2 regions of the Rhodoferax sp. GW821-FHT07F03 genome follow, and region 2 is predicted to be linked to the other one. Evidence: riboswitches for the same ligand, from Rfam matches in the RefSeq annotation. Region 2 holds a riboswitch; the other holds the start of a gene.

Region 1 (4,180 bases), on a different contig from region 2:
AGTACTGGATGGCGTCGGCGCTTTCGGCGCGGCCGCGGGCCTTGATGATCTTCTCGAACGTGGCGCGCACTTCGGCCGGCGGCGTCTTGCGCGCCCATTCGATGGAGCGGGCCAGTGCGCTGACCAGGTGCTTGGAGGCCTTGGGGTTCTGCTCCAGGAACTTGTTGCGCATCACCAGCGAGCCGGCGGTGAAGTTGCCGAACAGTTCCTGGTCGGTAAACAGCGGGCGGATGCCCCCGCGCTCCAGTGCCTTGTCGCGCAGAATGCCGCCCAGCGTGGTGACGTCCACATGGTTCTGCCGCAGTGCCTGCTCGCCAGTAACCGGCGGCGTGATCACCAGGGTGACTTGTTTTGCGTCCTCATCGTTGAGCTTGTTGCGCTCCAGGTATTCGCGCACCATGAATTCGTGGTGGGCGCCCAGGGTGTTGACCGCCACTTTCTTGCCCAGCAGGTCGCGGGCTGTCTTGATCGGGCTGTCGGTCTTCACGTAATAGCCGGTCCAGGTGTTGTCGTCCACGCCGTAGTAGCCGAGCACGGCTTTCACTGGCGCCTTCTTGGCCAGCAGCTTGACCAGCGCGCCGTTGAAGGCGCCGCCGATGTCGATGTCGCCGGTGACCACGGCCTGCACGTCCTGCGGGCCGCTGATGGTGTTGCCCACCCACTTGGCTTTCAGCGGCGCTAGATAGCCCAGACTTTCGGCCAGTTCAATCCAGACCACCTGGCCGGCCGAGCCCTGGTAGCGGATGTCGGTGACTTCCAGGGCCTCTTGCGCCAGGGCCTGGGCCGACAGCCCGAAGGCCACTGCCATGGCGGTGAATAGCTTGAAAACGGTTCGCATGCATGTCCCTTGGGAGTTGTCGTGAAGTTGCAGCGTAGATTGGCAAGGCCTACGCAACAACGAAGGAAATTGCGCATGCATATGCGCATCTGTGCGGTGTAGATGCACATGCGAATTCCATGCTTTGGTTTCCGGGTTGCAGTTCCTAGCATGGGCGGGTGTTTTTTTCGATCCTGTTTCAACCCGTCTTACCAAGGAAATTGCATGTCCGCTGTTCTCAATGCTCCCCATACTGAAGTCGTTCCCACACTCGATATCTATCCTTTGGCGGGGCGGATTGGTGCACGCATACAAGGCGTGCGCCTGTCGGGCCAGTTGGCGCCCGAAACCTTTGCCGCCATCCACCAGGCGCTGCTGCAGCACAAGGTGCTGTTCTTCCGCGGCCAGCAGCATCTGGACGATGCCGAGCACCAACTGTTTGCCGGGCGCTGGGGCAGCATCGTGCCGCACCCCACCGTGCCCTCGCGCAGCGGCACCGAGATTCTGGAGCTGGACTCGAACCACGGCGGCCGGGCCAATTCCTGGCATACCGACGTGACCTTCGAAGCCGCTTATCCCAAGGTATCGGTGCTGCGCGCGCTGACCATTCCGCAGCAGGGCGGCGACACAGTGTGGGCGAATACCGCCGAGGCCTACAACCAGTTGCCGACCGAGCTGAAGACCCTGGCAGATACCTTGTGGGCGGTGCACGGCAACGACTACGACTACGCCGCCACCCGCGTCGAAGTGGATGCCCACGGCGCCCAGCATTACCGCGAAGTGTTTACCTCGCGCCTGATCGAGGCCCGCCATCCGCTGGTGCGCGTACACCCCGAAACCGGCGAGCGCAGCCTGGTGGCCGGGCATTTCCTGAAGCGCTTTGTGGGCTACAACACCCACGACTCGCAGCGCCTGTTCGAGATCTTCCAGCACCATATCACGCGGCTGGAAAACACCGTGCGCTGGCATTGGGCCGAGGGCGATGTGGCGATCTGGGACAACCGCGCGACCCAGCACTACGCGATCAATGACTACGGCGACCAGCACCGCGTGGTGCGCCGCGTCACCGTGCATGGTGACCTGCCGGTGTCGGTGCACGGCCGGCGCAGTGCGGCCGAGCCTGCGAAAAATTAGAGCGCGGTTCGGCCGGGTAAATCAGTCGACCTTATGGGCGGATGCAATTGATTGACCGAGTCATTCCGGTCCTGGGGTGCGCGAACCCCATGCGATAATTGCGGCAGGTACCGGGAGAGTCTGGGGCCCTTGTTGCTCAACAAGTTTGCCCACAGCGCCGAAGGAGCAACCGCCCCGGAAACTTTCAGGCAAAAGGACCGGTACCTGTCACACACATCTGAAGAGCAACCGGGTTTCGTCACCCGGTTCACCGCAGGAGCAAGCGGCTTGGCTATGTGCCAGTCGTGAATCTCTCAGGTCCAAAACAGAGGGGCGATAGCTGCGCACGCTTGTTGCTATCCCCACTTTGACGTTTTGGAACTCTCATCATGAAAAAGTTTGCTGTTATAGGCGGCGGTATTACGGGCGTGACCACGGCATATGCCCTCGCAAAGCGGGGTTTCGCGGTCACTTTGTTTGAAAAACACCGCTATGCGGCCATGGAAACATCGTTTGCCAATGGCGGGCAGTTTTCGGTGTCGAACGCCGAGGTATGGAACCATTGGTCTACCGTGCTCAAGGGGCTGAAGTGGATGCTCAAGAGCGACGCACCTTTATTGGTCAACCCCAAGCCGAGCTGGCACAAGCTGGCCTGGTTTGCCGAGTTCATTGCTGCCATCCCGCACTACGAGAAAAACACCGTGGAGACCACCCGCCTTGCCATTGCTGCGCGTGCGCACCTGAATGCCTGGGCGGATGCGGAAGGGCTGGACTTTGACCACAAGCGCGAAGGCATTCTGCACATCTACCGTGACAAAGCCAGCTTCGACCATGCCGGCAAGGTCTCCAAATTGCTGGCCCAGGGCGGGCTGGAGCGCCGCGCGGTCACACCGCAAGAAATGCGCGCCATCGAGCCCACCTTGGCTGGCAACTACTATGGCGGTTACTTCACTGAAAGCGACACCACGGGCGACATCCACAAATTCAGCACCGGCATGGCCTTGGCGGCCGAGCGCCTGGGCGTGCAAACCCGCTATGGCCAGCACATAGATGCCGTGCAGAGCGATGGCAAACAGGTGACTGTCACTGCCAATGATGGAATCGAACGGCAGTCCCATGTGTTTGACGGTGTGGTGGTTTGCGCCGGTACGGCCAGCCGGGACCTGGCGGCGCAGCTGGGCGACCGCGTCAACATCTATCCCGTCAAAGGCTATTCAATTACGGTGAATTTGCAGGATGCACAAAGCCAGGCTGCTGCACCGATGGTGAGCCTGCTGGACGACGGCACCAAATTGGTCACCAGCCGCTTGGGTGTGGACCGATTCCGCGTGGCCGGTACGGCGGAGTTCAATGGCTATAACCGGGATATCCGGGCCGACCGCATCCGTCCTTTGGTGGAATGGGTACAGCAGTGCTTTCCGGGTGTGCGCACCGAAAGTGTGGTGCCCTGGGCTGGACTGCGCCCCATGATGCCCAACCTGCTGCCTCGGGTGGGCAAAGGCAAGCGACCTGGCGTGTTCTACAACACCGGGCACGGGCACCTGGGGCTGACTCTGTCGGCCGTGACGGCCGATATGGTGGGCGCCATCGTTGCCTCCAGCTACGCCTAGCCGGTGTTATTCGCTCAGGCGAACGTAGGTGGACAGCAGGCTGCTTTTGTTGACCACGCCCAGCAAGACGGGGGATTGCAGGCTTTCAATCACTGGCAGGCGTTCACCGCGGTGGTCCATGAAGCGTTGTAGTGCCTCGGCCAAGGTCATGTCCGAGGTCAGAGGAGCAATGTCCTGTCCCAGCAGATCGGCCGCGCACAGATGGTCCAGGTTGGCTGCGCCTGCTGCGGGACTCAGCTTCTTCAGCGGCACGACGCCCAGGTAGTGCTTGTGGGCGTCCGTGACATACAGGTATTTGACGGGGTATTGTTGAAATAGCTGGCCCATGGTGTGCAGGTCGGCATCCGGCGCCACCACCGTCTGCGCGGGCAGAACCAGGTCACGCACATGCAGCGTGCGCAGGCGTCGCCGCTCGTCACGCTGGGCCTGGCGGCGCAATGTGATGTCGTACATGGACCCGGCGTTGGCCGAACGGGCAACAAAATAGGCCAGCACGCATGCCACTATCAAAGGCAGCATGACCTGGTAGCTCAACGTCATTTCAAAAACCATCAGTATCGCCATCAGTGGTGCCTGGGTGGCGCCAGCCAGAAATGCGCCCATGCCCACAATGGCGTAGGCAAATGGGGCTGCCGATGCC
Region 2 (4,180 bases):
TGAACACATTGCTCTTGCTTTTGGCGCTGCGCTTGGCCAGGGCCATGGCCTCGGCGGCGGCGGTGGCCTCGTCCAGCATGGACGCGTTGGCAATCGGCATCCCGGTCAGGTCGCAGACCATGGTCTGGAAGTTGACCAGCGCCTCCATGCGGCCTTGCGAAATCTCAGCCTGGTAGGGCGTGTAGGCGGTGTACCAGGCGGGGTTCTCCAGGATGTTGCGCTGGATCACGCCTGGTGTATGGGTGCCGTAGTAGCCCTGGCCGATGAAGCTTTTGAAGACCTGGTTCTTGGCGGCAATGGCCTTCAGCTCGGCCAGTGCTGCCGCCTCGGTGACGGGCGCGGGTAGATCCATTGGCGTGCTGCGCGCGATGGAGCGCGGCACGATGCCGTCAATCAGATCCCGGCGCGAACTGGAGCCAATCACTTCCAGCATCAGGGTTTCGTCGGCAGCGTCGATGCCGATATGGCGGGCGATGAATTCGCTGGCGTTTTCTAGTTCGTGCAGGGAGGTCGTCATGGGGCAGGTCTAGGGAGGGTTAGGCGTTTTGGCTAAATGCGTTGTAGGCGGTTTCGTCCAGCAGGGCGGCGACTTGCGATGCATCCGACAGCTTGACCTTGAAGAACCAGCCAGCGCCCAACGGGTCGGTGTTGGCCAGGGCGGGGTCGGCGCGCAGGGCTTCGTTGACCTCGGTGATCTCGCCGGAGACAGGCATGTACACATCGGCGGCGGCCTTCACGGACTCGACCACGCCGGCCACGTCTTTTTGCGCGAAGCTTGCGCCGACGGCGGGCAGATCGACAAACACTACGTCACCCAATGCGTCTTGCGCGTGGTGCGTGATGCCGACGGTGGCGGTGTCGCCCTCGATGTTCAGCCATTCGTGGTCTTCGGTGTACTTGATGCTCATGGGGGTGCTCCTGTGAAAAGTTGAATTAACCGCGAAAGTAATTGTTCGGGGTGAAGGGCATGGACGTGACTTCCATCGGCACGATTTTGCCTCGCACGATGGCGTTGATACGGGTGCCGATGGCAGCAAATTCTGGCGCCACGTAGGCCATCGCAATCGGCTTGTCTACCGTGGGGCCAAGCAAGCCGCTGGTGACTTCGCCAATCACGTTGCCTGCGGTGTCCTGCAAGGCTGTGTGTTCGCGCACCGGGACGCGTTCCAGTGCCACCAATCCCACACGTTTCTTGGTTGTAGCGCCTGGTTTACCTGCGAGTTGCGCTATTATTTTGCTAGCGCCAGGGAAGCCGCCTTCACGCGCGCCACCAGCGCGGCGTACCTTTTGCAGGGCCCAGTTCAGGCCGGCTTCGATGGGGGTGGTGCTGGTGTCCAGGTCGTTGCCATACAGGCACAGGCCAGCTTCCAGGCGCAGCGAGTTGCGTGCGCCCAGGCCTATGGGTTGGACTTCGGGCTGGGCCAGCAGAGCGCGGGCCAGTGCCTCGGCCTGGTCTTGGTGTACCGAAATTTCAAAACCGTCTTCGCCGGTATAGCCGCTGCGCGTCAGGAAGCAGGAGATGCCGGCAACCATGAAATGGCCGCCGGTCATGAAGACCAGCTTTTCCACGCCAGGCGCCAGGCGCGACAGCGCGTCTACAGCCTTGGGGCCTTGCAGCGCCAGCAGCGCCATTTCCGGCATGGGGATGACTTCGCAATGCAGACTGATCCGGGCCTGGATGTGGGCAATGTCTGCTGCTTTGCAGGCACCGTTGACGACGACGAAGATGTCATCTTCCGCCTGCTTGAAAAACATCAGGTCGTCGCGGATGCCGCCCTCGTCGTTCAGCAGCAGGCCGTAGCGCTGCTTGCCTACGGGCAGGTCGATCACGTCGACTGGCACCAGGGTTTCAAAGGCCGCAGCGGCATCGGGGCCGACCAGGCGCAACTGGCCCATGTGGGATACGTCGAACAGGCCGGCGGCGTTACGCGTGTGGTGGTGTTCGGCCATCAGGCCGGCCGGGTACTGCACCGGCATGCTGTAGCCAGCGAAGGGCACCATGCGGGCGCCGAGCTCCAGATGCAGCGCGTTGAGGGGAGTGAGTAACAAGTCGGCCATGGCGGTTCTTTCGGGGACACACAATCGGATCATGGCCTTTGACGGCCATGTGTGGTCCCCGCTGTCCGCTTTACCTGAGCGATTCGCCGGGCCGGCCTTGCGGTGGTGCAGGCCGACTGCGGGTTGCGCCTTCGGTGAGTCCGCTCGGGGCGGACTTCTCTCCAGTGGGGTGACGTTTGATGAGAAACGCTTGTCAGTCCTTTTGCCTGAGCGTTCAGGCCCACGTAGCGGGGCCCTGCGCCTTCGGCGGTTTTCGGGTGAAAACTCTCTCCTGACGGGGGGATTCTACCCAAGCGCAAGTCGGCATAATTCCGTGGACTAAGGGGGCGCGATGCAGCTGGCAGACATAGACCGAGAACTGGAAACCGCCAAGGCCAAGGGCGCCGTGCGGGATATCGTGATCCCGCCGTGCCCCCAGCTCTTGCTGGAGCTGCAGGGCGAAGTGCGGGGCGGCGACCCCGACCCCGCCGCCATCGCCCGCATTGCCAGCCAGGACGTGGCCATGGCGGCGGCGCTGATACGTTATTCGAACAGCCCCTTGTTTGCCCGCTCGCGCCCGGCCCGTACCGTGGGCGAGGCCATCGCCATGCTGGGCGTGAAGCAGACGGTGGGCGTGCTGACCGGCTTCTTCACCCGGCATGCGATCCGCGTGGATGCGGCCTTGCTGGAGCATTTCTGGGAAACCTCGACCCGCCGATCCCTGGCCATGGCCTACATCGCTCGCCATCTGTACGGCGTGGACGCCGACGTGGCGCAGACCTGTGGCCTGTTCTGCCATGTGGGTATACCGGTGATGTTGCAGGGCCTGAAGGGCTATGCCGGCACCCTGGCCGAGGCCCTGGCGCGGCAGGACCGCAGCTTTGTGGCAACCGAGAACGCCGCCCACAAGACCGACCACGCCGTGGTGGGCGCGCTGGTGGCCAAGACCTGGAAGCTGCCGCCCCTGGTGACGGCCGCCGTGCGCCTGCACCACGACTTCGACATTCTGCCGGTGGCCAGCGTCCCGCCCGAGGTGCGCTATCTGGTGGCCATGCTGCTGCTGGCCGAGCACCTGGTGGCCCTGCATGAGGGCACGCGCGAGTCGGACGAATGGGCCCGCCATGGCTCGGCCTGCATGTCGCACCTGCATATCGACCAGGCCGAGCTGCAACACTGGGCGGACGATCTGCATCCGGTGTTTGAAAACCTGGCCTAGTTTGCTATCAAGTTAATAGCTGCTTGTGCAGGTATTACCTGCGCAAGAGGCCTGTTTCGCATAAGTTTATGGATGCAGCATCCAGTCGGTTTGGCTGGGCCGGCCGGGCAGGTGCAGGCAGGCGGTGGTGGCCGGCGTCTGGGCCAGCAGCTGGCCCCGGCGGTAGACCTGCAGGCGGGTGGCGCGCAGGCGAATCGCCTCGATCGGGTCTTGCGCCTGCAGCAGCACAAAGTCTGCGTTGCAGCCGGCCTCCAGGCCGTAGCCTTCCAGCTGCAGAATCTTCGCCGGGTTGGCTGTGACGGCCTGGAAGCACTGGCGCATGGCGGCCTGGCTGGTCATCTGTGCCACGTGCAGGCCCATGCTGGCGACTTCCAGCATGTCGCCGCTGCCCAGGCTGTACCAGGGGTCCATGGCGCAGTCCTGGCCGAAGGCGACGGTTAGGCCCTGGGCCAGCATCTCGGGCACGCGGGTCATGCCACGGCGCTTGGGGTAGGTGTCGTGCCGGCCTTGCAGGGTGATGTTGATCAGCGGGTTGCTGATGACGTTCATCTGCGCCTCGGCCATCAGCGGCAGCAGTTTTGACACATAGTAGTTGTCCATGGAGTGCATGGAGGTCAGGTGCGAGCCGGTGACGCGGCCGTGCAGACCCAGGCGGTTGGTCTCATAGGTCAGGGTTTCGATGTGGCGCGACAGCGGGTCGTCTGACTCGTCGCAGTGCATGTCGACCAGCTTGCCTTGCTCGGCCGCCAGTTCACAGAGCAGCTTGACGCTGAGCGCGCCGTCGGCCATGGTGCGCTCGAAGTGGGGGATGCCGCCGACCACGTCCACGCCCATCTGCAGCGCGCGCTTGAGCTTGTCCATGCCGTTCGGATCGCGCAGCACGCCGTCCTGCGGGAAGGCCACCAGCTGCAGGTCCAGGTAGGGGGC

What was found. Region 2 has a riboswitch for glycine ahead of gcvT (glycine cleavage system aminomethyltransferase GcvT). Riboswitches for the same ligand answer to the same signal wherever they lie in the genome.
Region 1: linked by a shared signal. The riboswitch ahead of AC07R0_RS23730 (D-amino acid dehydrogenase) and the one ahead of gcvT (glycine cleavage system aminomethyltransferase GcvT) in region 2 are both predicted to bind glycine.

The regions. Positions count from the first base shown of each region.
Region 1 covers NZ_JBWKQM010000018.1:81,712-85,891, forward strand. Annotated here, with positions in the region: gene AC07R0_RS23720 (ABC transporter substrate-binding protein) at 1-838, opposite strand, end outside; gene AC07R0_RS23725 (TauD/TfdA dioxygenase family protein) at 1,043-1,951, shown strand; glycine riboswitch at 2,053-2,161, shown strand; gene AC07R0_RS23730 (D-amino acid dehydrogenase) at 2,320-3,540, shown strand; gene AC07R0_RS23735 (ClcB-like voltage-gated chloride channel protein) at 3,547-4,180, opposite strand, start outside.
Region 2 covers NZ_JBWKQM010000001.1:382,994-387,173, forward strand. Annotated here, with positions in the region: gene gcvP (aminomethyl-transferring glycine dehydrogenase) at 1-517, opposite strand, end outside; gene gcvH (glycine cleavage system protein GcvH) at 537-908, opposite strand; gene gcvT (glycine cleavage system aminomethyltransferase GcvT) at 934-2,058, opposite strand; glycine riboswitch at 2,110-2,233, opposite strand; glycine riboswitch at 2,243-2,342, opposite strand; gene AC07R0_RS01705 (HDOD domain-containing protein) at 2,390-3,253, shown strand; gene AC07R0_RS01710 (amidohydrolase family protein) at 3,320-4,180, opposite strand, start outside.